DNA from 2 places in the Pseudactinotalea sp. genome. Region 2 is predicted to be linked to the other one. Evidence: predicted binding sites of a transcription regulator. Region 2 holds the regulator's gene; the other holds the start of a gene.

Region 1 (11,489 bases), on a different contig from region 2:
GGCGATCGGGGGTCGGAACTGGACCGGCCACCGCACACCACCCACGCCGTCGGGAGTGGTGTGCGGCAGATCGTCAGCCTTGCGCGCCCTGCTGCCGGCGCCGCCGGCCACGGCGCGCCACGCCCGAGACGATCAGCGTGCCGGTGAGGAGCACCACCATCCCGATGAACGTCAGTGCCGGACCGGCCGGAATGCCGACGATCTCGCGCATCCGGGTCTCGTAGACGCGCTCGCGGTACGGGGCGTCGTCGGACGCCTGGCCGAAGGTGAAGTCGGAGATGATCTCGGCACTCGGCTCCGGAAAGTACTGGTCCAGCACCGTGAGGTACGGCTGCTCCGCGGCGATCGAGACCAACGAGTCGGCGGTCAGTGCGCCCGCCGGCACCTGGCCAGCGAAGCGCAGCTCGACCTGCCCCTCGGTCGCGGTCTCGTCGGTGCGGCGGACCTTGTGGTCGGAGAACACGTAGGTCCGCACGAACTGCGACTCGGTGGCGGCGGAGGACAGCCGCATCGGGTAGATCAGCTGCTGCGAGGCGAACGTGAGATCGATGGGCTGCAGCGCACCCTCGAGCGTGTCGGCCTCCGCGGTGAGGCGGATCGCGATGTAGTACCAGCCCTCCGAGACGTACGGCATCAGCGCGTCGGCGAGGCCGTCGCGCATCACGTAGTCGTGCGAGTCGAGCCAGTCGGCGAGCTCATTGGCATCGCTCGCGGCGAGCACCGTGACCTCCAGGTCGCCGAGCTGCTGGGTGTTCAGGACCGAGACACCGCTGTCGCCGGGCGCCCCTTGGGGTGCCCCGCCTTCGCCGGCGCCTGCTCCGAAGCCCAGGTCCGGCCACCACTCGTAGGTGATCACCTCTTCCGGCTCGATGACCTTCTCGAGCTCGGAGAACACGCTGGTCTCCGCGAGCGCGGCCTCAGCAGGTGTCGGCGTGGGGATCAGCAGTGCAGCATCGGAGCTGGTGGTGATGGCGTCCATCGAGAGCACCACACGCTCGGTCTCGCCGTCCCAGCTCAGCACCGCGTACTCCGCGCCGGCGGCCACATCCTCGCCCTCGGGTGAGACGAATCCGCCGCAGCCGCAGGCTTGGGCTGCGGGCATGATCGCGATCCCGACCATCGATGCGAGGGCTGTCACGAGCGTGAGCCCGGCGAGTTTGAGCCGTTTCATATGGGCCAAACTAGGCGCGTACGCGAGCCGGTTCGGCCGTCGATACCGAACCGAGACGTTCGGTCCGGGAATCGTGACCGAACCGTAGCCGCCCGTGCACGCGCTCTTCACGGAATACCCTAGGGGGGTACATTGGGTAGCAGGAGGCCACCATGACCGAGCATGACCACACCACCCACCGCGGCTACGAGGACGACCGCGCCGCCTACCTCAAGCGGTTGCGTCGCGTCGAGGGTCAGGTGCGCGGCATCGCTCGCATGGTCGAGGAGGACAAGTACTGCATCGACGTGCTCACCCAGATCTCTGCGGTGACCAAGGCGTTGCAGGCCGTGGGCCTCGGGCTGCTCGAGGATCACATGTCGCACTGCGTGGTCGACGCCGCCCGCACCTCGCCCGAGGCCGGTGCCGAGAAGGTCGCTGAGGCCTCGGCCGCGATCGCGCGCCTGGTCCGTTCCTGACCCGCTCACCACCTGAGGAGAACGCATGAACAGCACCGACCGCACCACCACCGTCGACGTCGAGGGCATGACGTGCGGCAACTGCGTCGCCCACGTGACCGAAGCCATCGAGGGGGTCGACGGCGTGCTCAACGTCTCGGTCGAGCTGCGCACGGGCGAGGCCTCCCCGGTCACCGTGGTAACGAACGAGCCGCTCGACGAGCAAGCCGTGCGCGCCGCCGTCGACGAGGCCGGCTACCGGGTCGCCGCCATTCACTGACCCGGCGCCCGCTCACGCAGGACACAAGAACGCCGGGAGGGCCATGCCCTCCCGGCGTTGTTGCTCCCTCTGGGTGAGGGGAGTGTTCAGGCGGCCCGCTCGACGGCGGTGGGCACCTGCGCGGTGGTGGTCACCTCGACCTTGCGCGGCTTGGCCCGCTCGGCGAGCGGGACCGTGAGGGTGAGCACACCATCGGCATACGCCGCGGCGATGCGCTCGGCGTCGACGCTCTCGCCGAGCGTGAACCGGCGGGCGAACCGGCCGACCGGGCGGCTGCGCACGAGCCAGCGGACCTCGGACTCGGGCCGGGCGCGCTCGGCACGGACGGTGAGGATGCGGCCGTCGACGTCCACGTCGATGCTCTCCGGCGTCACGCCGGGCAGGTCGATCGTGGCGACGAATGCCTCGTCGGTGCGGTACAGGTCAACGGGGCCAAGAGTCATGGGAGTCCCACCTTCGGTCAGAAGCGAGCCACCCGGGTGGCGGCTCGCGCTACGTCAGGTGTAACGCGCGAACATGCCCAAAGTTGAGCGTGGTTCACTCAAGGCGAAACCCCGACCAGTCGGTCGCCGAACCGCAGGCGTCACCGCACGCTCACGCTGACCTCCGCCGACCTCGAGATCCCGTTGGCGTTCAAGAACTCCGAGACGTACCGGTACACACCCGGCTGACGACCGGTGACCTCGGTCGCCGCTGACTGTGCCTGCGGCGTGTTGCTCTCCACGAGCTGCTCATCGATGAGATCGCCGTTCTCGTAGAGCCGGTATCGCTCCGCGTTCGTGCCCCACCACATGTTCGTGGTGAGCGTGAAGTCGGCGTCGCCGGAGTAGTTGTCATGCGAGAGCACCACCGCACCGGGCTGTGCGTGCCGAACCTCGACGGTGACATCCCTCGCTGTCGTCGTGCCGGCCGCGTTGATCAGCTCAGCCGTGTAGTGGTAGGTGCCGTTGTGACGTCCGCGTACCGGGAAGCTGATCGACTGCGGCTGCGGTGAGCGCGCGACGAGATTGCGATAGGCCAGGAGCTCGCCGTTCTCGAACAGCCGCATCCCGTGAGCATTCACGCCCCACCACAGGTCCATCGTGATGTCGTAGTTGCCGTCATCGGTGCCGTGATGGCCGTTGTCGGAGCTCAGCACACCGGCCGCCGGGGCCTGCGACGCCGTCTCAGCCGGGCCCGCAAACGCGTAGGTGGTCCGCAATGATCCGCCGTGCTCGACCCTGATCAGGTGCTGGCGGCGCGAGTCGTGCATCCTGACCCGATCGGTGACGTCCAGCGTGATCGTGCTGGTGCGGTCGAGGTCGATGTTCAGGGTGCCGGTGCCACGCTCCAGCCGGAGGCCCGTGATGTCGGTCAGCTCCACGGAGTCGCCGTAGGTGACCTCGGTGCCGTCCGAGAAGGTCAGCACGTCGCCTGGTTGAAGCAGCAGCGGGATGACGGCGCGGCCAGGATCGTCAGCCGTGATGTCCTGCACCACGTGGTCGTCGAAGAACGACAGCACCACGTGGCTGCCGTTGGTGCGATCCAGATAGGCAGCGCTGAACTCGTTCTCCAGGTTGCCCACCTGAGCGGCGGAGAGCCGCTCACCCTCCCCGTACGGCTCGGAGTAGTAGGTGCGAGCCACCTCGACGCGCGTCACCGACGAGACCTCAGGGAACGGACCCCACGCATCTTCGTCGTTGCTGTTGAGCACATAGACGAGGCCGCCCATCGTGGGGTGCCACAGCAGTCCGGGGCCCATCCGCAGCCGCTGGTACGGACCGTGGTGACCAGCGCGCCTCCCCAGCAGCGTCGTGATGTAGTACTCCGGACGCCGCACGAACAGGTAGTCGAGATCGATGCTCCCCGCTTGGCGTAGCTCGGTGAACCGATCGGACGCCAGGTAGGGCAGCGTCGCGATGGCATCCTCTCGCTCTGCCTCGCTCGGCCCCAGGGGTGCCCTGCTGCTGTGCATCCAGGTCCGAGGCGAGGTGCTCCTGCGCTGCAGCGGGACGATCGGCCCGGGATCTGACTTCCATGCCTGGCGAGCCGCGAGGATCTCGGTGTCGGTGGGGTGAAAGGCGGCCAGCACCGGGACGTGGTCGATCAGCGCCCGGCCCAGGGAGGTCCGGTCCAGCACCTCGTTGGGCTGCATCTCCTGGGTGAAGGTTGCGATACGGGCAGAGGCAGCACTCCAGTGCAGGAACCCTGCACGGTCGGGCTCCAGGACGCTGGCGTACGAGACGAACTCGGCCATGGAGCGCGCCATCTCGATCGGCTCGCTGAATCCTGCCAGGGCGCCCTCGGCCAGGTCCGGCATGGCGACGATGAACGAGTAGTCGAAGTCGTAGGCCATCGGCTCGTGGCTGTGCCCCGCATCGGAGATGCCGTGCTCCCGCAGGGTGGCCCAGCACTCGGCGACCTGGGCGGCCAGGTCGGCGTCCTCGAAGAGGTCGGCCGTCATGCTCGCACCCGCCAGGCCGGCCACGACCTGGTTCGTGTACGGCGTGGGCTGGCGCCAGTGCCCCAGCGAGCGGTCGACGAGCCACGCGCTCGACGCACGGACGGCAGACTCGATCTCCGGCAGCCAGTCCGTCAGCTCACCGGCCTCACGCAGGTATCGGTACGTGGTGGTCAGGGCCACGCTCCCGAATCCGGTCGGTGCGAGGTGCGGCACGTCCCACTCGTACTCCGACCAGGAACCGTCAGCGAGCTGACTGCTGAGGTAGTAGCCCAGCGCAGCCTCGATCCGGTCACGAAGCTTGGTGTCGGCGAAGTAGGGGTTCCACGTGCGCTCGTGTGTCAAGAACCAGGTCAGGGTGGCGACCTGCTCCATCTCGCGTGCGTTGTACGGCTGTTGCGGCGCCCGCCACCAGCCGTCCTCCATCCAGCCGTAGTAGGGGTCCTCGTCGCGGATGCTGTTGGCGATCGGCGCCACCACCGTGAGGTAGGCCGCGAAGACGTGCTCGGAGTCGTCGAACTGCGAGCGGTCCGGTTCGGAGGCCAGCGGATCGACCAGCGGCAGCACAGTGCCCTCAGATGTGGCATACGCGGACGGTGCGCTCTGCAGGCCACGGGCAGCGAAGGCGGCGATCGATGCTGCACCGACGCCAATCATCAGGGCCCGTCGGGAGAACGTGGGAAGGGTGGGATCAGGCATGGTGACTCCTTTGTCTGCTGGTGGGTTCTCGTACGCGGTCGAGGTCAGGGCGCCACAGCGGGCACCGCGGTCGTCATGGGCAACTGGTTGTCCCCTCGCTCACCCCTTCAGTCCGGTGCGAGACAGGCCTTCGACGAACTGCCGCTGAGCAAGCAGGAAGACGATGAGCACCGGGATCACGGTCAGAGCGGTCGCGCCGATCTGGGCGTTGTAGAGCGGCTCACCGTAATGATCCTGATAGCCGGTGAGGCCGAGCCCCACCGTGAAGAGATGCTCGCTGCGAAGGAAGATCAGCGGTTCGAAGTACATGTTGAACGAGACGAGGAACTTCATGATCGCCACGGCGGCGATGGCTGGTCCGGCAAGCGGGAACGCGATCCGCATGAAGAGTCCGAGCCGCCCCAGCCCGTCAAGCCGACCGGCCTCCTCCAGCTCCTCCGGCAACGAGAGGAAGAACTGCCGGAAGATGAAGACAGCAACGATCGACCCCGGACCCAGCACCGGGAGGATGATCAGCGGGACGTGCGTGTTCATCAGCCCGAGCGAGGCGACCCATCGGAAGATCGGGATGATGGTCACCTCGGTCGGGATGAACAGGCCCGCCATCAGGAACAAGAACAGCCACGACGCGAACGGAAAGCGGATACGCGCGAAGGCGTAGCCGGCGAGTGCTCCCACGACCACGGAACCGATCGTGACGAGCGCCGCGATGTACAACGAGTTCAGGTACTGCTGCGCGAACGGCTGCGCCGTGAAGATGCGTGCCACGCCGTCGAGGGTCCACTCCCTGGGGAAGAGTGCGGGTGGGATGGCAAAGATCTCGTTCGCCGGCTTGAAGGCCGAGAACACCATCCAGAGCAGCGGGTAGACGAACGGGACGCTCATGACGATGAGCAAGGCGTACATGGCGACCTTGCCGACGCGACCACGACGCCGGGCACGGCGCGAGTCTCGATCGCGATCGGGCGGGTGCTGCTGCGACGGCGCCGGTGCCGGTGCGACCGGCCGATCTGCGATGGCGGTGTCGTGATCAGACCTCATCGTGCACCCACCTCTTGCGGGTACCCCACTGCAGTGCGGCCATCACCAGGACCACGCAGAACAGCAGCACGCCGATCGCCGAGGCGTAGCCGAAGTCCTGCTGCACGAATGCGGTGCGGTAGAGCAGGTAGGAGATCACTGTCGTGGAGCGTCCTGGTCCGCCCTGAGTGAGGATCTGGATCGGCGCGAACACATCCATGGCGCTGATCATGGTGATCATCGTGACCAGCAGTACCGTGGGAGTCATCAGCGGAAGAGTGATCGAAGTCAGCACTCGGCGCGGGCTCGCGCCATCGATCCGGGCGGCTTCCTTCACGTCGGCCGGCACGTTCTGCAGGGCGGCGATGAAGAGGATCATGTTCATGCCGACGCCCTTGAAGACCTGGATGACCACCAGCGTCACCAGAGCCCAGTCGGGATCACGCAGCCAGTTCGGGCCCATGATCCCCAGCGTCGACAAGAGACCGTTGATGCCACCGTTCGAGGCGACCAGGAAGTTCCAGATCAGTACCCACGCCACCGTGGAGACGACCACCGGCGAGAAGAAGAAGGCGCGGAACGTCGTCGTGCCTGGCAGCTTCTGCACGAGCAGGAGCGCCAAGACCATCGCCAGGGTCACGTTCAGAACCATCAACATGAGTGCGAACGCCAGCGTCACGCCGAGCGAGGCCCAGACCGTGGAGTCGCTCACCAGCTGACTGAAGTTCGCGCTACCCACCCAGGAGAAGGTTCCCACCAGCGGATTCCAGTCATGGAACGCGTACCAGATCACGTAGCCGAACGGGACCAGTCCAAGTCCCAGGACACCGATGATGACCGGCGCGACGAAGGCGAGCCCGACCGCGTGGTCGATTCGTCTCAGGCGACGCGAGGAGCCACTCAGCGCCGGCCCCTCGCGTCGCCGACCGGTGGCGGCCGAGACCATCTAGTCCCCTGAGATGATCGGTTCGATGTCGGTGCAGACCTGGGCCAGCACGCTGGCAGCGTCAGCTTCTGGAGCCCAGAGCGAGTCCAGCCTGACCCGGATCGGGTCATTGATCTGGCTCATCTGCGGGTGCCCCGCCTTGGTGACGGCGTCGACCGACTGGTCGATGACCGTCGTCTGCAGCTGCTCGGCCGTGAGGTCCGGCGCGGCGTCGGCGAGCGTGTCGGTCGTCAGCAGCGAGGTGCGCGGCGGTGGGAAGAACTGGGCGAGCAGCCGGGAGCTCTCGGGACTGGTGAAGTAGGCCAGGAAGTCAGCAGCCACCTCGGGGTGATCGCTCTGGGCCAGGACGCCGACACCGCCCTGCCCCACGACCGAGACCTGGCCCGCCGGTCCGGCAGGCAGAGGGACGAAGTCCCACTCGAAGCCGTCGCCGAGCCCTGTCGACATGCTCAGCTGCGACATCATGAAGCCGACCTGTCCGGACGCGAAGTCGAACTCCTCGCCCGGCATCGGGATCGTTCCGTTCTCGTAGACCTGGGTATGGAACCAGTCGAAGAACTCCACCACGGCCGGGTCGGTGAACTGGCACTCGCTGCCGTCCGCGCTCCACGGGGTCGCTCCCCACGCCATCCACATCTGGCCCAGGGCGCCGTTCCAGTTCGTGTACGGGTCGTCGTGAGGCAGGAAGCCGGCCGCGTCGGTCGTGGAGGCGACCGCGGCGGCGGCGGTCATCATCGTGTCGTAGGTCCAGTCGCCGCTGGCGATGAGGTCCCGGGGATTCTCCTGGTCGGCGGCCGCGATCAGATCGAGGTTGACGTAGACACCGAAAGGGCTGTTCGAGAACGGGTAGCCGTACAGGCTCCCGTCTCGCGACCACAGCTCGATCGCCCCAGGGATCAGATCGTCCATCTCATACCCCTCGGTCTCGGAGAACGCCGGGGTCAGGTCGGCGAAGACGCGCGAGTCGACGAACTGGGCTGCGTAGGACTCCATCAGCCACGCCATGTCCGGGGCATCCCCGCCTGCGATCTGCGTGGTCAGTGCGTCCACGTAGGTGTCAGCGGGCATCGCATCGAACGACACACTGCTGACCAGCTCAGGATTCTCCTCGATGTAGCGGGCAGCGATCGCCTCGAAGATCTCGTGGTGTCCTTCGTTGCCGCTCCACACCGTCATCCGAAGGTCCACGGGGCCATCTGGTGCTGCGGGCGCGTTCCCGCCGCCGCCACACGCTGCTGTCAGCGCGACCGCTGCGACGGCAGCCGTCAGCACTGCCGCCCGCCTGGTTCTGCTTGGTCGGTTCATGATCTCTCTCCTCGTAGCGTCGTTGCTGGGCTTGGGTACCCGTCATCTGGGCTCGGCCGTGAGCGCACTGCCGCCGCGCGGCATCAGTGCGCTTCCGTCCGAGATCAGCGGGCTGTCAGTAGGGGTGTGCGCCCTCCGGCCAACGCAGCTGCGCACCGGTGGCGGTCAGCTCGTGCTGGAATTCGGTGAGGACGTCGGGCCGCTCCTGCACCTCGTGCGGGGTGCGGGATCGGGCGAGACAGTAGGCCGCGAGGTGCCCTGCCGCCTCCCCGATGTTCCACTCGACCGGGTGCAGCCGGTAGCAGCCGTTGGTGATGTGCGTGGTGCCGATGTTCTTGTTGGCGGCGATCAGATTCGTCATGCGCCGCGGCAGCAGTGCACCGAGCGGGATCTCGAAGGGCGTGGAGGGCACGTCGATGTAGGTGTCGCCACCGGTGGAGGGATGCAGATCGATGCGGTACATCCCCACGCCGACCGAGTCCTCGTACCGAGTGGCGCCGCGATCACCGCGAACGGCATACGACACATCGTTCTCTGTGACCGTGGTGACCGCCCGGATCCGGCGCGACTCCCGGTGGTAGACAGCCTGGGCGAGCCCATCGCGCGTACCCATCACATCCGGCCGCAGCCGCAGGCCGGGAAAGCCGGTGCCACCATCCTCGCGGGGCGCCTCGGTCTGCATCCAGTACAGCATCGACAGGCTCAGCTGCCGGGCATCGGCGATGCGGCGCTCGGCCTCCTCGGGCTCGACATCGAGCACGGGCGCCAGGAAGTAGTCGATGCTCGGCCAGTTCACCAGGCAGATGTCGCTGCTGTAGTGGCCAGGCTCGAACAGGCTGGCCGCAGCGATACGGCGGAACGTCCACAAGTTGCCGTCACCGGGATTCTGGGACTGGTCGGCCCTGACCGCCAGGGCGTCGTCGCCAGGATTCGGGGTGAAGGTCCGGGTGTCCATCTCCAGCGTGCGCGGGCTGGGTGCCGTCCAGGACAGCAGGTTCGCACCGTTCCAGGCCGCTGGGCGGTAGGAGCTCCAGAAGTCGTATCGTTCGGGTCTGTCAATCGTGTGGTCGCCCTCGACGTGCTCGACGACGAAGCAGACGCTGAGTGCCTGCACGTTGTCCGGCTGCGCCTGCGCGGGGGCGCTCGGCTCACCCGTCTCCGCGGCGGACTCGAACCCCGTCACATACTCGGTACCGGTCAGGGGAAGCAGCTCCCCCGTCTCGGTCGCGTCCACCACGTACCTGGCAGCCACGGTGATGGTGGCCCCGTCCCCCAGGACCGAGGTGAGCGTCACCGAGGTGATCGCGTCTCCGTCGACACTCGCCGCCATCGGGCGGACCCGCTCCAGGAGTCTGATCCGCCCCGAGGACCGCCAGGGTGCGAGCATCTCCTCGAGAGCTGCCAGCGCTACCCGAGGCTCGTGGCAGAGCTTGGAGACCCAGCCGGCACCGGGGTTCAGCTCCGGCCACGCCCTGGCTTCCGGGCGCAGCGGGTAGGTGCGGCGGTACGCGCCTCGGATTCCCTCGCGCAGCCGCCGGTAACGCTCGCTCGCACCGAACTGCTCGATCCAGGGATGCTCGTCCGGCGGCACAGCCTGGGACGTGAGCTGACCGCCGATCCACGGGTGCTCCTCGGTCAGCACCACGGTAGCGCCCCGCTCCGCGGCAGCGATCGCCGCCGCGATGCCGCCGAGGCCGGCTCCGATCACCACGACGTCTGCGCTCATCTCGTCAGAGCTCACGCACTGTTCCATTCTCTCTCGGGGCTGCTGGCAGCCGGTCGGTGGGTCCACCTGGATCTCGCGGCGGGGTGAGCGTCTCACCGGCCACCTCGGTGCACTCCAAGAGCTGGTGCAGGTCGGTGGCGCCGTGCTCGTCACGGCTGCCGTCGGTCCCCGCCAGTCGCGAGAGCAGCAGCAGAGCGCGCGCACCCATCTGCTCACGGGGGATCGTGAAGCCCGACCAGAGGGTCGGCCCGGGCAGGCGATGGTGCGGCTGTCCCAGCAGCAGCACCGACAGGTCGTCAGGAACACGGATGCCCATCCCGGCCAACGCTCGGCACAGCTCGTCCGGGTCGACCTCGGGTGCCAGCAGCATCGCGCTCACGCGCCGCTCAGCGATCTCGGCCGCGGTCTGCACAGGATCGGCGGGCGCGATGAGTTGCGTCGGCAGGCCCCGCTCGGCCATCGATGCCCGGTACCCGGTCAGCCGATCGAAGGTCGGCTGGTCGGTACCTGTCGGTCCGACGTAGCCGATCCGTCGGTGCCCCAGGTCGGCGGCACGGTCGGTCGCCCGCTTCGTGGCCCTCAGGTAGTCAGCTCCGACGTAGGGCAGCCGCCCACCCTCGCTCTCCCGCCGTCCGACGAACACGAACGGATAGTTGGTGTCCAGCAGGTGCTGCAGCTCAGCGCGTTCCTCGTGCTGCCCCAGCAGCAGGCAGCCATCGGCTATGCCGAGCCGCTGCCAACCGCTGCGGGTGAGACGACGCGATCCCTCGACCACCCTGGCGCTGGTGAACAGCAGCAGGTCCACGCCGATCTGCTCGGCGGCATGCTCGATACCCACCAGGAACGGTCCATAGAAGTCACGTCCACCACGCGGGAAGGTCGCCTCGTAGGTGAAGACACCCAGGATCTGGTTGTGCCCGCCGGCGAGCCGCTGCGCCACCGGGTTCGCCGAGTACCCGGTGATCCGGATCGCGTCGAGCACGCGCTGGCGGGTCTCCTCGCTGATCCGCACGCCGCTCGGTGTGCGGCCGCTGAGAACGAAGGACACGGTCGCCTGGCTCACGCCCGCGAGCGCGGCGACATCCGTCTGCGTCACGCGGTGCCTCGGCATCGATCCTCCTCGACCGTGACTGGTAGCCATCTCGTACGAGACAGCCTGGTCGCACCGGGGCAGCCGGACAACGGGATTATGCGCATTATTAGCAGCCCAGCACGCGATCACGCCCACGAGCAGCGCTCAGGCGCCGCCCGAGAGGGCGTCGAGGTCCGTCTTGTCAGTCCGCGCTGACCGCCCGACCACGGCGTGGCGTCAGCCGCGCAGCTCCGCGACGACCTTCGCCACCCGACGCGCGCGGGTATCCTCGGCCTTCGCCTGCCCGATCGGCTCGGCGAGGCAGCGCTGGTTCGAGTAGGAGAGCGCGGCCCAGGCCTGCGCGAGCGCCGGCTCCGCCTCGAACGCTTCCGC
Region 2 (11,489 bases):
GCACGCGGGCACCATCCCCCGGCACGGCGCCCGACTGCGGGTGTCTCACAAGTTGCTGATCCGCGCATCGACCTGACCCCGTGGGGGCGCCCTCCCCTACGCAGGGCGCCACCAGGCTCAGCTCGCGCGCCGGCCCACGGCGAACATGGCGAGCTCCCGCTCGATGCAGTGATCGAGGTGGCTCGCGGGGTCGGTCACGCGCCGCCCACAGGCGTCACAACGGAGAGACTCGCGCACGCCGCCACGGTCGGTGGAACGGTGCAGGTTCAGCAGTGTGTTGGTCACGTACGGGAGACGCGTCGACCAGGCAGGTCATGACGCGCACCACACTGTGATGTATCACACAGGCGGGGTGTCAGCGGTCGAGCACCTGGATCTGGCCGTCGGGAGTGAGCGTGAGTGGCGGCTCCGGGACGCCGAGGTCCTGCCACACGAACGCCGGCCAGCGGGCGAAGAACCCGGCAAGCACGTCGAGCTCGAACGCAATGGCCTCGGGTGTGTGCTCTCGCGGCTGGGTGCGCACCTTGCCGTTCGCGATCGAGAACGGCATGGTGCCCGTGGCCATGAGGTACTCGATCTGGCGAGGGTGCAGCACGTCGTGGGCGAACTTCGGAACCGAGGACCGCACGTCGTAGGCGTCGTTGAACGCGGCGAGCTCGAAGTCGATGGACGGTCCGTTGAAGAGGCGACCCCACCGGCTGTCGTTGGTGACCTGCAGGTCGGGTGAGCCGAACGGGAGCGTGACCTCGTGGATCACCTCGGAGTGGTTCTGCGTGACCGTGCGGGTCTGCGTGTTGCCGTTGGAGTCCGTGTACGTCTCCGTGCGCTGCGTCTGCCAGTGGTGCACGAAGCCCACGAACCAGGAGCCGGTGAAGAACTCACCGTGCACCACGTCCGAGGTGTGGTGGTTCATGCCACCCCCGGTGTGCTCGACCACCGACAGCAGCCCGTCGTCACTGGCCAGGTAGTACCAGGAGGGCCGGTGGTAGAAGCCAAGCCGCATCTCGGGTGGGTTCTGCCGGAACGGTTCGAGCTGCGACCCAGCGCCCTGGACGGCGGTCGCGACCTCGGCGAGCGCATCCAGGTACGCCTCGAGCTCGTCGGGGTCCTTCGGGGCACCGACCTGCGTGAGCTGGTCGCCGTCGACCGCCAGGTTCAGCGGGTACCGGGCACCGAAGGCCGACATCGGCCCACCTGCGACGTTCATGAACGCGTCGGTGAACGCCGGATCCGCGCCGAGCAGCAGGCCACCTCCGGGGAGCATCCCCCGATGCTCGGCCACGACCCCCATGCGGGTCTGCCCAGGACCGGTCGCGACGACCTCGGGCAACGGCATACCGATCGGCATGCACACCACCCGAGCGTCGCCAGCCGCCTGGTACTCGAACACCTGGAAGTCGACTCCGGACCGGGTGCGTCCCACCACATGCTCATCGGTCCCGCGCCGAAACCCGATCCCGAACGGCGGTACCACCAGACCGTTCGCCACTTCGATCGGCGGGTTGGAGTCGAAGTGCCAGCCACGGTCGCGGATCGCCTTGACGTACTTGTGCCGCTTGACAGCGACGTAGATCCCGATCGCGGCACCGATGGCCAGCAGCACCAGCAGCCCGATCACGATCGGCGACGGACCGCCGCCTCCGCTCATGAGCCACCTCGGGATCGCATGATCTCCAGCATCTGCTCGGAGTTCTCCGCGGTCTGCACGATTCCCACCACTGCCTCCAGCGCGAGCCGCACCAGGGTGTTCAGCAGCAGCCAGAGGATCGGCAGGAACACGATCCCGAGCAGCAGCGGCAGGAAGCTCCCGAACCGCAGGGTCGAGACGATGGCGACCAGGCCGGCGATACCGCTGATGATCATGAACAGCAGCTGGAACACCCTGGCGAACTTCGGCGCTCCGAGGCTGGCGTAGCTGAGGTCGAACAGCGCCTTGAAGTAACCGGGCTTGGCCGGCGGCAGTGGGGATGCGGGCGCCAGTGGGGTGTAGGCCGGCTGCTCGCCTCGCCCGTACGGCGCCGACTGGTAGCCAGGAGCCTGCTGCTGCGGCGCCTGCGGGAAAGGCTGCTGCTGGTAGGGCTGCTGCGGCGGCGGTGGAACACGCGGGCCATGAGGTTGCTCGCCCTGCTCAGGCTGACGCGGATAGTTCACGCGAGTCTGGTCATCGGCCTCGCCCTCACGTGGGCCGAACTGGTTCTCGGTCATCTCTCCCCCAAACGGTCGGATCACGGGGAGGCTACCGATCCTTCGCGTCGATTGCCCCGCCGCGGCCGAGCACATCTCCCCATCACGGCCGACGCTGAGCCGGTCGCGGTCGACCGATCAGTCCCGTGTCGGCCGCCAGACGACAAGCGCACCAGCGGTCGTGGTCCGACGCAGCCGCGCTCCCGGCTTGGTGGCGACGATGTCGCCACTCGGTGAGGCTGTGAAGACGCGCGGGCGGTGGCCGCTCATGCCGAGAAGGTGCTCGAGCCGGTCGCGGAGCTGCTCGTTCTCCTCGACCAGCTCGAAGATCCGGGCGATCCCGGCGAGGTTGACGCCCTCGTCCTGGGAGAGTCGCTGGATCTCGCGGAGCTTGTCGACGTCGCGCTCGGAGTAGCGCCGCCCGCGGCCGGTGGCGCGCTGCGGCACGACCAGGCCCAGCCGGTCATACGTGCGCAACGTCTGCGCGTGCATGCCGGCTCGGGCTGCCGCCTCGGAGATGAGGAAGCTCGGCTGGTCGTACCGGGCGGGTGCCATCGTCAGCTCCTGGCCGCCTCGGCGAGCCCGGTGCGCGGGTCCTCGCCCGAGGTCGCGGAGGCGAACTCGGTCAACGCGGAGCGCGCCGCGTCCGAGAGGTTGCGTGGCACCGCGACCTCGATCGTCACGATCAGGTCACCGGTGCCTTTCTTGGTCACCACACCCTTGCCCTTGACTCGCAGGCGAGCGCCCGACGACGTCCCTGCCGGGACCTTGAGCCTCACCGAGGAGCCGTCGAGGGTGGGCACGGAGACGACCGCGCCGTCGACGGCCTCGGGGAACGAGACCGGCACGGTGATCGTCAGGTTGTTGCCGCTGATCCCGAAGACCGGGTGCGGGTCCACAGTCACGGTGACCACGAGGTCACCGGCGGGACCACCACCAGGTCCGGGCTCGCCCTTGCCAGGGATGCGGATCTTCTGACCGTCCTTGACGCCCGGTGGGATGCGGACCTTGGTGGTCCTCCCGTTGACCGTGAGCCCCACCAGGTCGCCCGCCACGGCCTGCCGGAACGGCAGCCGTGCCGAGCTCGTGAGGTCGCGCCCCTTGACCGGTCCGTAGTCGGCACCACCGCGACCGAAGCCGCCGCCCCCGCCGCCGAACAACCCCCCGAGGAGGTCGTCGATATCAGGGCCGCCGGACCCGCCGGCGCTGGTGTACCGCACGCGCGTACCACCACCGCCGGGCGCACCAGCGCCGCCGAACATGCCGCCGAACAGGTCCTCGAACCCGCCGGTGGCACCGCCGGGACCGGAGGCGAACCGCGGTCCGCCTCCGGCCATGGCGCGCAGGGCGTCGTACTGCTGGCGCTGCTCGGAGTCGGACAGGACCGCGTAGGCCTCGCCGATCTCCTTGAACTTCGCCTCCGCCTGCGCGTCGCCGGCGTTCTGGTCGGGGTGATAGGTGCGGGCGAGCTTGCGGTAGGCCTTCTTGATCGCGGCCGCATCGGCGTCCTTGGGCACGCCGAGCGAGGCGTAGAAGTCCTTCTCCAGCCAGTCCTGTCCTGTCATCTCACACCCCTTCCTGTCTCCTCGTTCCTCACTGCGGTCCGACGACCGCGACCCGCGCCGGGCGGATCACCCGGTCTCGGACCTTGTAGCCGGGCTGCAGCACCTGCTGCACCGTCTCGCTGGTGGCGTCCTCGCTCTGGTTGTGCATGAGCGCTTCGTGGATCCCCGGGTCGAACTCCTCACCGACCTCGCCGTACCGCACCATCTCGAAGGTGCCCTGCAGGACCCCTTCGAGCTTCTCGGCGATCGAGGCGAACGGCCCGCTGAGCTCACCGTGCTGCCGTGCGAGGTCGACGTCGTCGAGCACGCCGATCAGCGCCTCCACCACGTCCTCGTGCCCGCGGGTGCGGGCCTCGGTGACCTCGCTGCGCGAACGACGCACGTAGGCGTTGAACCGCTGATCGAGGTTGTAGGTGTCGGCCTTCGCGCGAGCGAGCTGGTCCGCGAGGTCAGCGGCCTCGGCCTTGGCCGAGGCCGCCTCATCGGTCGGGGAGGACTCGGGCGAGCCGACCTCCTCAGGGCTCGCCCCGCCGTCGGGGGATTCCCCGACGGCGGTGGGAGCCTCGGTCTCACGCAGCTCGCCGGTCTCGGGATCGAGCCGCCGCTTGTCGCGGATGGTCGGCTCGCCCTCGAACTCGGGACCGGACGTCACTTGGAGCCCTCCTCCTCGTCATCGACGATCTCGGCGTCCACCACGTCGTCGTCCTCGACCGGAGCGTCCTCGGTGCCGGAGCTGTCGGCCGGGGCGTCTCCCGCGGTCGGGTCGGTGGCGGACTGCGCGTAGAGCGCGTCACCGATCTTCTGCGACGCCTCGACCAGCGCGGACTGCGCCGTGGTGATCGCGTCGAGGTCCTCGCCCTCGAGCGCGGTCTTGAGAGCGTCGACCTTGCTGCGCACGTCGGAGGTGATGTCCTCGGGCAGCTTCTCGGCGTTGTCGGTGAGGAGCTGCTCGGTCGAGTAGACGAACTGCTCGGCGCTGTTGCGCGTCTCCTGCTCCTCGCGGCGCTTGGCGTCCTCGGCGGCGTGCGCCTCGGCCTCGGCGACCATGCGGTCGATCTCGTCCTTGGAGATGCCCGAACCGCCGGTGATCGTCATCGACTGCTCCTGGCCGGTGCCCTTGTCCTTGGCGGACACGTGCACGATGCCGTTGGCGTCGATGTCGAAGGTCACCTCGATCTGCGGCACGCCGCGGCGAGCCGGGGCGATGCCGGTGAGCTCGAAGGTGCCGAGCGGCTTGTTGTCGCGCGCGAAGTCGCGCTCGCCCTGGAACACCTGGATGAGCACCGAGGGCTGGTTGTCCTCTGCGGTGGAGAACGTCTCGGAGCGCTTGGTCGGGATCGCCGTGTTGCGGTCGATCAGCTTCGTCATCACGCCGCCCTTGGTCTCGATGCCGAGGGACAGCGGCGTGACGTCGATGAGCAGCACGTCCTTGCGGTCGCCCTTGATGACGCCGGCCTGCAGGGCCGCACCCACGGCGACGACCTCATCGGGGTTGACGCCCTTGTTGGGCTCCTTGCCGCCGGTGAGCTCGGTGACGACCTCGGTCACGGCGGGCATGCGGGTGGAACCACCCACGAGCACCACGTGGTCGATGTCGTTCACGGAGATGCCGGCGTCACGGATGACGTTCTGGAACGGCGCCTTGGTGCGCTCGAGCAGGTCCTTGGTCATGTCCTGGAACTGCGCCCGGGAGAGCTTCTCGTCCAGGTGGATCGGGCCGTTCTCGCTCATCGAGAGGTACTGCAGCGAGATGTTGGTCGAGCTCGCCGAGGACAGCTCCTTCTTGGCGGTCTCGGCGGCCTCGCGCAGACGCTGCAGGGCGATCTTGTCCTTTGACAGGTCCACGCCGCTGGAGTTCTTCACCTGACCCACGAGCCAGTCGACGATGCGCTGGTCCCAGTCGTCACCACCGAGGCGGTTGTCACCGTTGGTGGCCTTCACCTGGATGGTGGAGAAGTCGTCCTCGTCCTTGCCGACCTCGAGCAGGGAGACGTCGAAGGTGCCGCCACCGAGGTCGAAGACCAGGATGAGCTCGTCCTCCTTGCCCTTCTCCAGGCCGTAGGCGAGTGCCGCGGCGGTGGGCTCGTTGACGATGCGCAGCACGTTGAGGCCGGCGATCTGTCCGGCGTCCTTGGTGGCCTGACGCTCGGCGTCGTTGAAGTACGCGGGCACGGTGATGACCGCGTCGGTGACAGGCTCGCCGAGGTAGGACTCGGCGTCCTTCTTGAGCTTGCCGAGCACGCGCGCCGAGATCTCGGGGGCGCTGTAGCTCTTGTCGTCGATGTCCACGGACCAGTCCGTGCCCATGTGACGCTTCACCGAGGAGATCGTGCGGTCCACGTTGGTGACCGCCTGACGCTTGGCGATCTCGCCGACCAGCACCTCCCCGGTCTTGCTGAACGCGACGACGGACGGCGTGGTGCGTGCCCCCTCCGCGTTCGCGATGACGGTGGGCTCGCCGCCCTCCAGGGTCGAGACCACCGAGTTGGTGGTCCCCAGGTCGATTCCGACCGCTCGTGCCATGGTGTGTGCTCCTTGGTTGAGGTGAGTCTTCCGGGCTCAAGTGTGCTCACGCAGGCTCGCGTGTCAAACTGACTTGAGTCTATGAGGCTCAACTCTTGAGACGCCGTCTTTGTTCCCGATCTCCACCGAGATGGCCGACGGCGGTGTCTCGGGCGCGGTCTGGACGTCCACCCGGTGGGCTCCGCACCCTTCGCAGCGGACGTAGAGCACGTCACCGTGTGACGTGCGGTGGCGGGAGGCGGTCACCCAGGCGTGTTCGTGCTCCCGGGCTTCCGGGGCGGGCTCGGCCGCGTGGACGTGATGGTCGATCGTGGTCATGACGTCATGGTGATGTAATGGTCTTATGCATCTCAACCCTTACGGAGAATACGCGGTGCTGCTCGCGGCATCCCTGGCCGACGACTGGCCCGAGGACCGCGCCGGCATCGTGGAGCGCACCCGCGAGTTCGGCATGACGATGCGCTTCAGCGCCGAGCCCGGCGACCACGCGGGGGTACGCGAGGTGATCGACGACTGGCTACGGGTGGTCGACGCGCACGAACCGGACGAGCGGGCCGCACTGCTCAACACCGAGATGGCCGCAGCGGCGGCATATCCGAGACTCACCGATCACGACGGCGAAGGCTGGCACCTGCACTATCGCGACGAGAAGGCCGGCGTCGCCGCCGTGCTGCGTGCCGTGATCAGCGTGGGCACCTCGCTCCACCTGGTCACCCGCGGCATGCACCGACTGCACCGCTGCGAGTCCGACCCGTGCACGCACGTGGTCGTCGACGTCACCCGCAACGGGCGGCAACGCTACTGCTCGGTCCGATGCGCCAACCGCGCCGCCGTGCGCCGACATCGCGCGGCATCCCACCCGGTGAAACGCTGACCCTGGCGGGCACGCCGCCGTTGCTAGGGTGTCCGTCGCAGCCTCGACCGCGCCGGTGTGCGCGCCGAGGTGGAACCGCTACCGGTTCCCGCGCGCCACGCGTCGCTCGACGCCACCGGCGCACCGCCATGTTCCGCCACGTGGCGCACTCACGTGCGCCCTGATGCAGTAAAGGAGCCGCACCTCCGGGCCTCTCGCCTGCCCTCGAGCCGGCAGTGGCCCAGGTTCGTCCACGCCGCCATCTCACGAGAGGTTCCTCTGTGCCTTCGGCGCACCGCGTCCCCCTGTCCACCTCCTGCCGCGCCAGTGTCTGGCCCGGCGCCGGCCGCCTCGTCCCCACCTAGCTCCGCCCGTCTTCTGCCAGCACAGCACCACTGACACTGACAAGACGAGAGTGAGACACACCCCGTGGGTGACATCCAACAACTGGCGGGACCGATCGTGGTCCTGCTGCTGCTGGCCTTCTTCGGCGGCAGCCTGTACATGTCGATCCGGATCTCGAAGAAGCGCGAGAACGCGGACGGCTACATGACCGGTGGCGGCAAGATCGGCTTCGGCATCTCGGCGGCGTCGATGACCGCGACCTGGATCTGGGCGTCGTCGATGTATGCCTCGGCGACCTCCGGCTACACGTACGGCATCTCCGGCCCGATCCACTACGGGCTGTGGGGTGCGCTGATGATCCTGCTGATCTACCCGTTCGGTCGCCGGATCCGCAAGGTCGCGCCACGCGCGCACACGATCGCCGAGGTGATGTTCGCTCGCCACGGCCGCTCCAGCCAGCTGCTGCTGGCCGGGTCGAACGTGCTCGGCAGCCTGATCAGCCTGACGTCCAACCTCATCGCCGGCGGCGCCCTGGTGGCGATGCTGTCCCCCTTCAGCTTCACGCAGGGCATCGTCACGATCGCCGCAGGCGTGCTGCTGTACACGCTGTGGTCGGGATTCCGCGCCTCGGTGCTGACGGACTTCGCGCAGGTGCTGGCGATGCTCGGCGCCGTCGTCGTGATCGTGCCCACCGTGTTCTTCGCGGCCGGCGGGCCGGAGCTGTTCACGATCGGGGCGGAGAACCTCACGCCGCAGCAGGGCGACTTCTTCTCCTCCGAGGCCTTCTTCCACCAGGGTGCGCCCTACATCGCTGCCGTGCTTGCCTACGCGATCGGGAACCAGACGATCGCCCAGCGGCTGTTCGCCGTGCGCGAGGACCTGATCAAGAAGACGTTCGTCACGGCCACGATCGGCTACGGCGCCACGGTGATCGGCGTCGGCATGCTCGGCGTGATGGCGCTCTATGCCGGCCTCGAACCGATGGGCGGCGACGTCAACAACCTCGTGCCGCAGATGGCCGCGACCTATCTGCCACCGGCGTTGATCTGCCTGTTCTTCATCATGATCATCGGGTCGCTGTCGTCAACGGCGGACGCAGACATGACGGCGCTCGCATCCATCACGATGGCCGACATCTACGGCCAGAACATCGCAGGTAAGCAGCGCGCCAACCCGCGCACGATGCTGCTCGTCGGCCGCCTCACCATGCTCGGGGCGACCACGGCGGCGCTGTGCTTCGCGACCATGCAGTTCAGCATCCTCGACCTGCTGGTCTTCGTGGGTGCCATGTGGGGGGCGCTGGTGTTCCCGGTGATCGCCAGCTTCTACTGGAACCGGGTGACCAATGTGGCGTTCAGCGTCGCGGTCGTCGCGGCACTCGCCGCGTTCCTGCCGGTGCGGTTCTCGTGGGTGGACCTCAACGGCGGCCTCGGGATCGTCAGCGATGTGCTCGCGACGATCGGCATCGGCGTGGTGCTGGGGCTGATGGCCTTCGGCTTCTTCGGGCGCCGGGTGGCATTCGTGGTCGGTGCGGTCTCGGTGGTGGCATCGGCACCGTTCGCGATCGGGTTCCTGCACGACTACCCCGTGCTGTCCGGATCGCTGGTGGCCTACGCCGTCAGCACGATCGTCTGCGTCGGGCTGACGATGCTCAACAAGGACCGCCGCTTCGACTTCGACCTGATCAAGGAGCGCACCGGCAACTTCGACGAACCGCAAGACGACGCCACGCCGCCGCCACCTGCCGGAACGGATGGCGTCCCCGCCTTCTCCGGCGCCCCTGAAGGGAGCAACTGATGGACACCCTGCTGCTGACTGCGTACGTCCTCGTGTGGCCGGTGATCGTGGCCGGCACGCTCTTCGTGATCGTTCGCGCCTTTGTACGCGAGCTGCGCAAGGCCAAGGCCGAAGGTCGCCGGATCATCTGACCCGACGCCGTCGCGCTGGCGGAGCCGCCGTCTCCTCCTGCAGGAGGAGGCGGCGGCTCGCCGAACTCGTCGCTGCGGCCGTGGGCAGCGCACGCGGCTGTTCCTAGCGTCGTTGGTGCCCCGGGAACACACCCGGGCACGACGCAAGGAGATCACAGTGATCGAGGTGAGCGACCTGACCAAGCGCTACGGGTCGACGACGGCGGTGGACGGCGTGTCCTTCACCGCACGGCCCGGTGCTGTCACCGGCTTCCTGGGACCCAACGGCGCCGGGAAGTCGACGACCATGCGGATGATCGTGGGACTGGCGCGCCCCAGTGCAGGCTCGGCGGTGGTGAACGGCCGCCGGTACGCCGACCTGCGCGCGCCGTTGCAGGAGGTCGGCGCGATGCTCGACGGCCGTGCGGCGCATCCCGGCCGCACCGCGTACGGGCACCTGATGGGGCTCGCGCGCACCCACGGGATCGGCCGCGCTCGGGTGCAGCAGGTGATCGAGCTGGCAGGGCTCTCGTCGGTCGCACGCAAGCGCGTCGGCGGCTACTCGCTCGGGATGGCGCAGCGACTGGGGGTCGCCGCAGCGCTGCTGGGCGACCCGAGCACGCTGATCCTCGACGAGCCCGTCAACGGCCTCGACCCCGATGGGGTGCTCTGGATCCGCAGGCTCCTGCGCGAGCTCGCCGACGACGGCCGCACGGTGTTCCTGTCCTCCCACCTCATGAGCGAGCTCGCCGAGTGTGCCGACCGGGTGGTCGTGATCGGCCGCGGCAGGCTGCTCGCCGACGACGATCTCGCCTCGCTCGTGGCGCGGACCTCGACCGGCACCCTCGAAGCCGCCTACCTCGACCTCACCGCCGGTGCCGTGGAGTACGGCGGCAGCGCGCGAGGCACCCAGGTCACGGCCGGGGGCCGGCGATGACCGCGGTCGCCGCCGCTGGCCTGCCGCGCCGCACCGGCGTCGGACTGGGGCGCATCATCGCATCGGAGTGGAGCAAGTCCTGGGGGCTGCGCTCCACCCGCTGGAGCGTCGCAGCGACCGTGGCGATCGGCGCCGTGCTGTGCCTGCTGACCACGATGGACAACGCCGTGGGCGCCGAGGGGTACGGTCACAGCCTCGCGAACCTGGTCGGCAGCAACCTGCTGTTCGCGCAGCTGCCGCTGCTGGTCTACGGAGCGCTCACAGGGGCGGGCGAGTTCGCCGGCCGGAGTGCGGCGTCCACGTTCACGGCCGTGCCGGCGCGCTGGCCGGTGCTCGTGGCCAAGGCGCTCGCGGTCGCGGGCACAGCAGCGATCGCCGCGGTGGCCACGCTCGCCGTGTCCTCGGTGATCCTGCTGCTCGGCCCGTTCGGCCCCGACCTGCAGATCGCGCTCGACGACGGCCAGTCGGTCCGCATCCTGCTCGGCGGTGGGGTCGCGATGGTGCTCCTCGCCGTGCTCGGGCTCGGCGTGGGGGCACTGCTGCGACGTCCGCCGATCGCGATCGCGGTCGTGTTCGCTCTCGGGCTGTCCGAGCTTGCGCTCATGGGCGCCGCCACGGTGGCGCAGTGGCTGCCCGGTCATGCCCTGGTCGCCGTCACTGCCTCGACCGAGTTCCTCGAGGTGGTCTCCTCGATGGGCACGACGGCGGTGGGTCCGTGGGCCAGTCTCGGTGTGCTCGGGGCGTGGGGTCTGGGCGTGCTGGCGCTCGCCGCGCTCCGGCTGGGCCGGGCCGATGTCTGAGCATGCCGTCGCGGTCGCCGGCGCATCGGCGGTGGGCCTGCCGACTCGCCGCGGCGTCGGGCTGGTGCGTGTGCTTGGCTCCGAGTGGGTGAAGGCATGGACGTTGCCCGCCACGCTCTGGTACGTGGCGGCGACGGCAGTGCTGCACGCCACGATCGGCCTCTCGGTCGGCTATAACGCCGAGGCCCCGGCCGCGGGCGGCGTCTCCTCGCTGCTCACCATCGGGCTGGTCGGCTCCCAGGTGCCGCTGCTGATGCTCGGAGTGGTCACGAGTGCGGGTGAGCACGGTGATGGCAGCGCGAGGTCGACCTACGTCGCGGTCCCACGACGGCTCCCGGTGCTGGCGGCCCGATCGATCACGGTCGCGGCGGTCGC

What was found. Region 2 encodes HspR, which represses chaperone genes until heat shock. Its sites were predicted from a motif close to AAGTTGAGTCNNNNNGACTCAACTT; they were not measured.
Region 1: the regulator HspR is predicted to act here: its motif matches at 2,412-2,436, upstream of ACOJSN_RS14195 (Hsp20/alpha crystallin family protein).

What each region holds. Positions count from the first base shown of each region.
Region 1 is NZ_JBMDXJ010000318.1:295-11,783, forward strand. Features, by position in the region: gene ACOJSN_RS14180 (DUF2330 domain-containing protein) at 74-1,171, opposite strand; gene ACOJSN_RS14185 (metal-sensitive transcriptional regulator) at 1,324-1,629, shown strand; gene ACOJSN_RS14190 (heavy-metal-associated domain-containing protein) at 1,655-1,888, shown strand; gene ACOJSN_RS14195 (Hsp20/alpha crystallin family protein) at 1,975-2,331, opposite strand; gene ACOJSN_RS14200 (hypothetical protein) at 2,472-5,027, opposite strand; gene ACOJSN_RS14205 (carbohydrate ABC transporter permease) at 5,127-6,068, opposite strand; gene ACOJSN_RS14210 (carbohydrate ABC transporter permease) at 6,058-6,993, opposite strand; gene ACOJSN_RS14215 (extracellular solute-binding protein) at 6,994-8,169, opposite strand; gene ACOJSN_RS14220 (FAD-dependent oxidoreductase) at 8,414-10,039, opposite strand; gene ACOJSN_RS14225 (LacI family DNA-binding transcriptional regulator) at 10,029-11,135, opposite strand; gene ACOJSN_RS14230 (YdeI/OmpD-associated family protein) at 11,334-11,489, opposite strand, start outside.
Region 2 is NZ_JBMDXJ010000478.1:254-11,742, forward strand. Features, by position in the region: partial or broken gene ACOJSN_RS21570 (substrate-binding domain-containing protein) at 1-76, shown strand, start outside; gene ACOJSN_RS21575 (hypothetical protein) at 356-1,648, opposite strand; gene ACOJSN_RS21580 (DUF4282 domain-containing protein) at 1,645-2,205, opposite strand; gene ACOJSN_RS21585 (heat shock protein transcriptional repressor HspR) at 2,323-2,739, opposite strand; gene ACOJSN_RS21590 (DnaJ C-terminal domain-containing protein) at 2,742-3,749, opposite strand; gene ACOJSN_RS21595 (nucleotide exchange factor GrpE) at 3,778-4,401, opposite strand; gene dnaK (molecular chaperone DnaK) at 4,398-6,272, opposite strand; gene ACOJSN_RS21605 (hypothetical protein) at 6,336-6,590, opposite strand; gene ACOJSN_RS21610 (CGNR zinc finger domain-containing protein) at 6,616-7,146, shown strand; gene ACOJSN_RS21615 (sodium:solute symporter family protein) at 7,630-9,267, shown strand; gene ACOJSN_RS21620 (putative transporter small subunit) at 9,267-9,398, shown strand; partial or broken gene ACOJSN_RS21625 (ABC transporter ATP-binding protein) at 9,556-10,218, shown strand; gene ACOJSN_RS21630 (hypothetical protein) at 10,311-11,114, shown strand; gene ACOJSN_RS21635 (hypothetical protein) at 11,107-11,489, shown strand, end outside.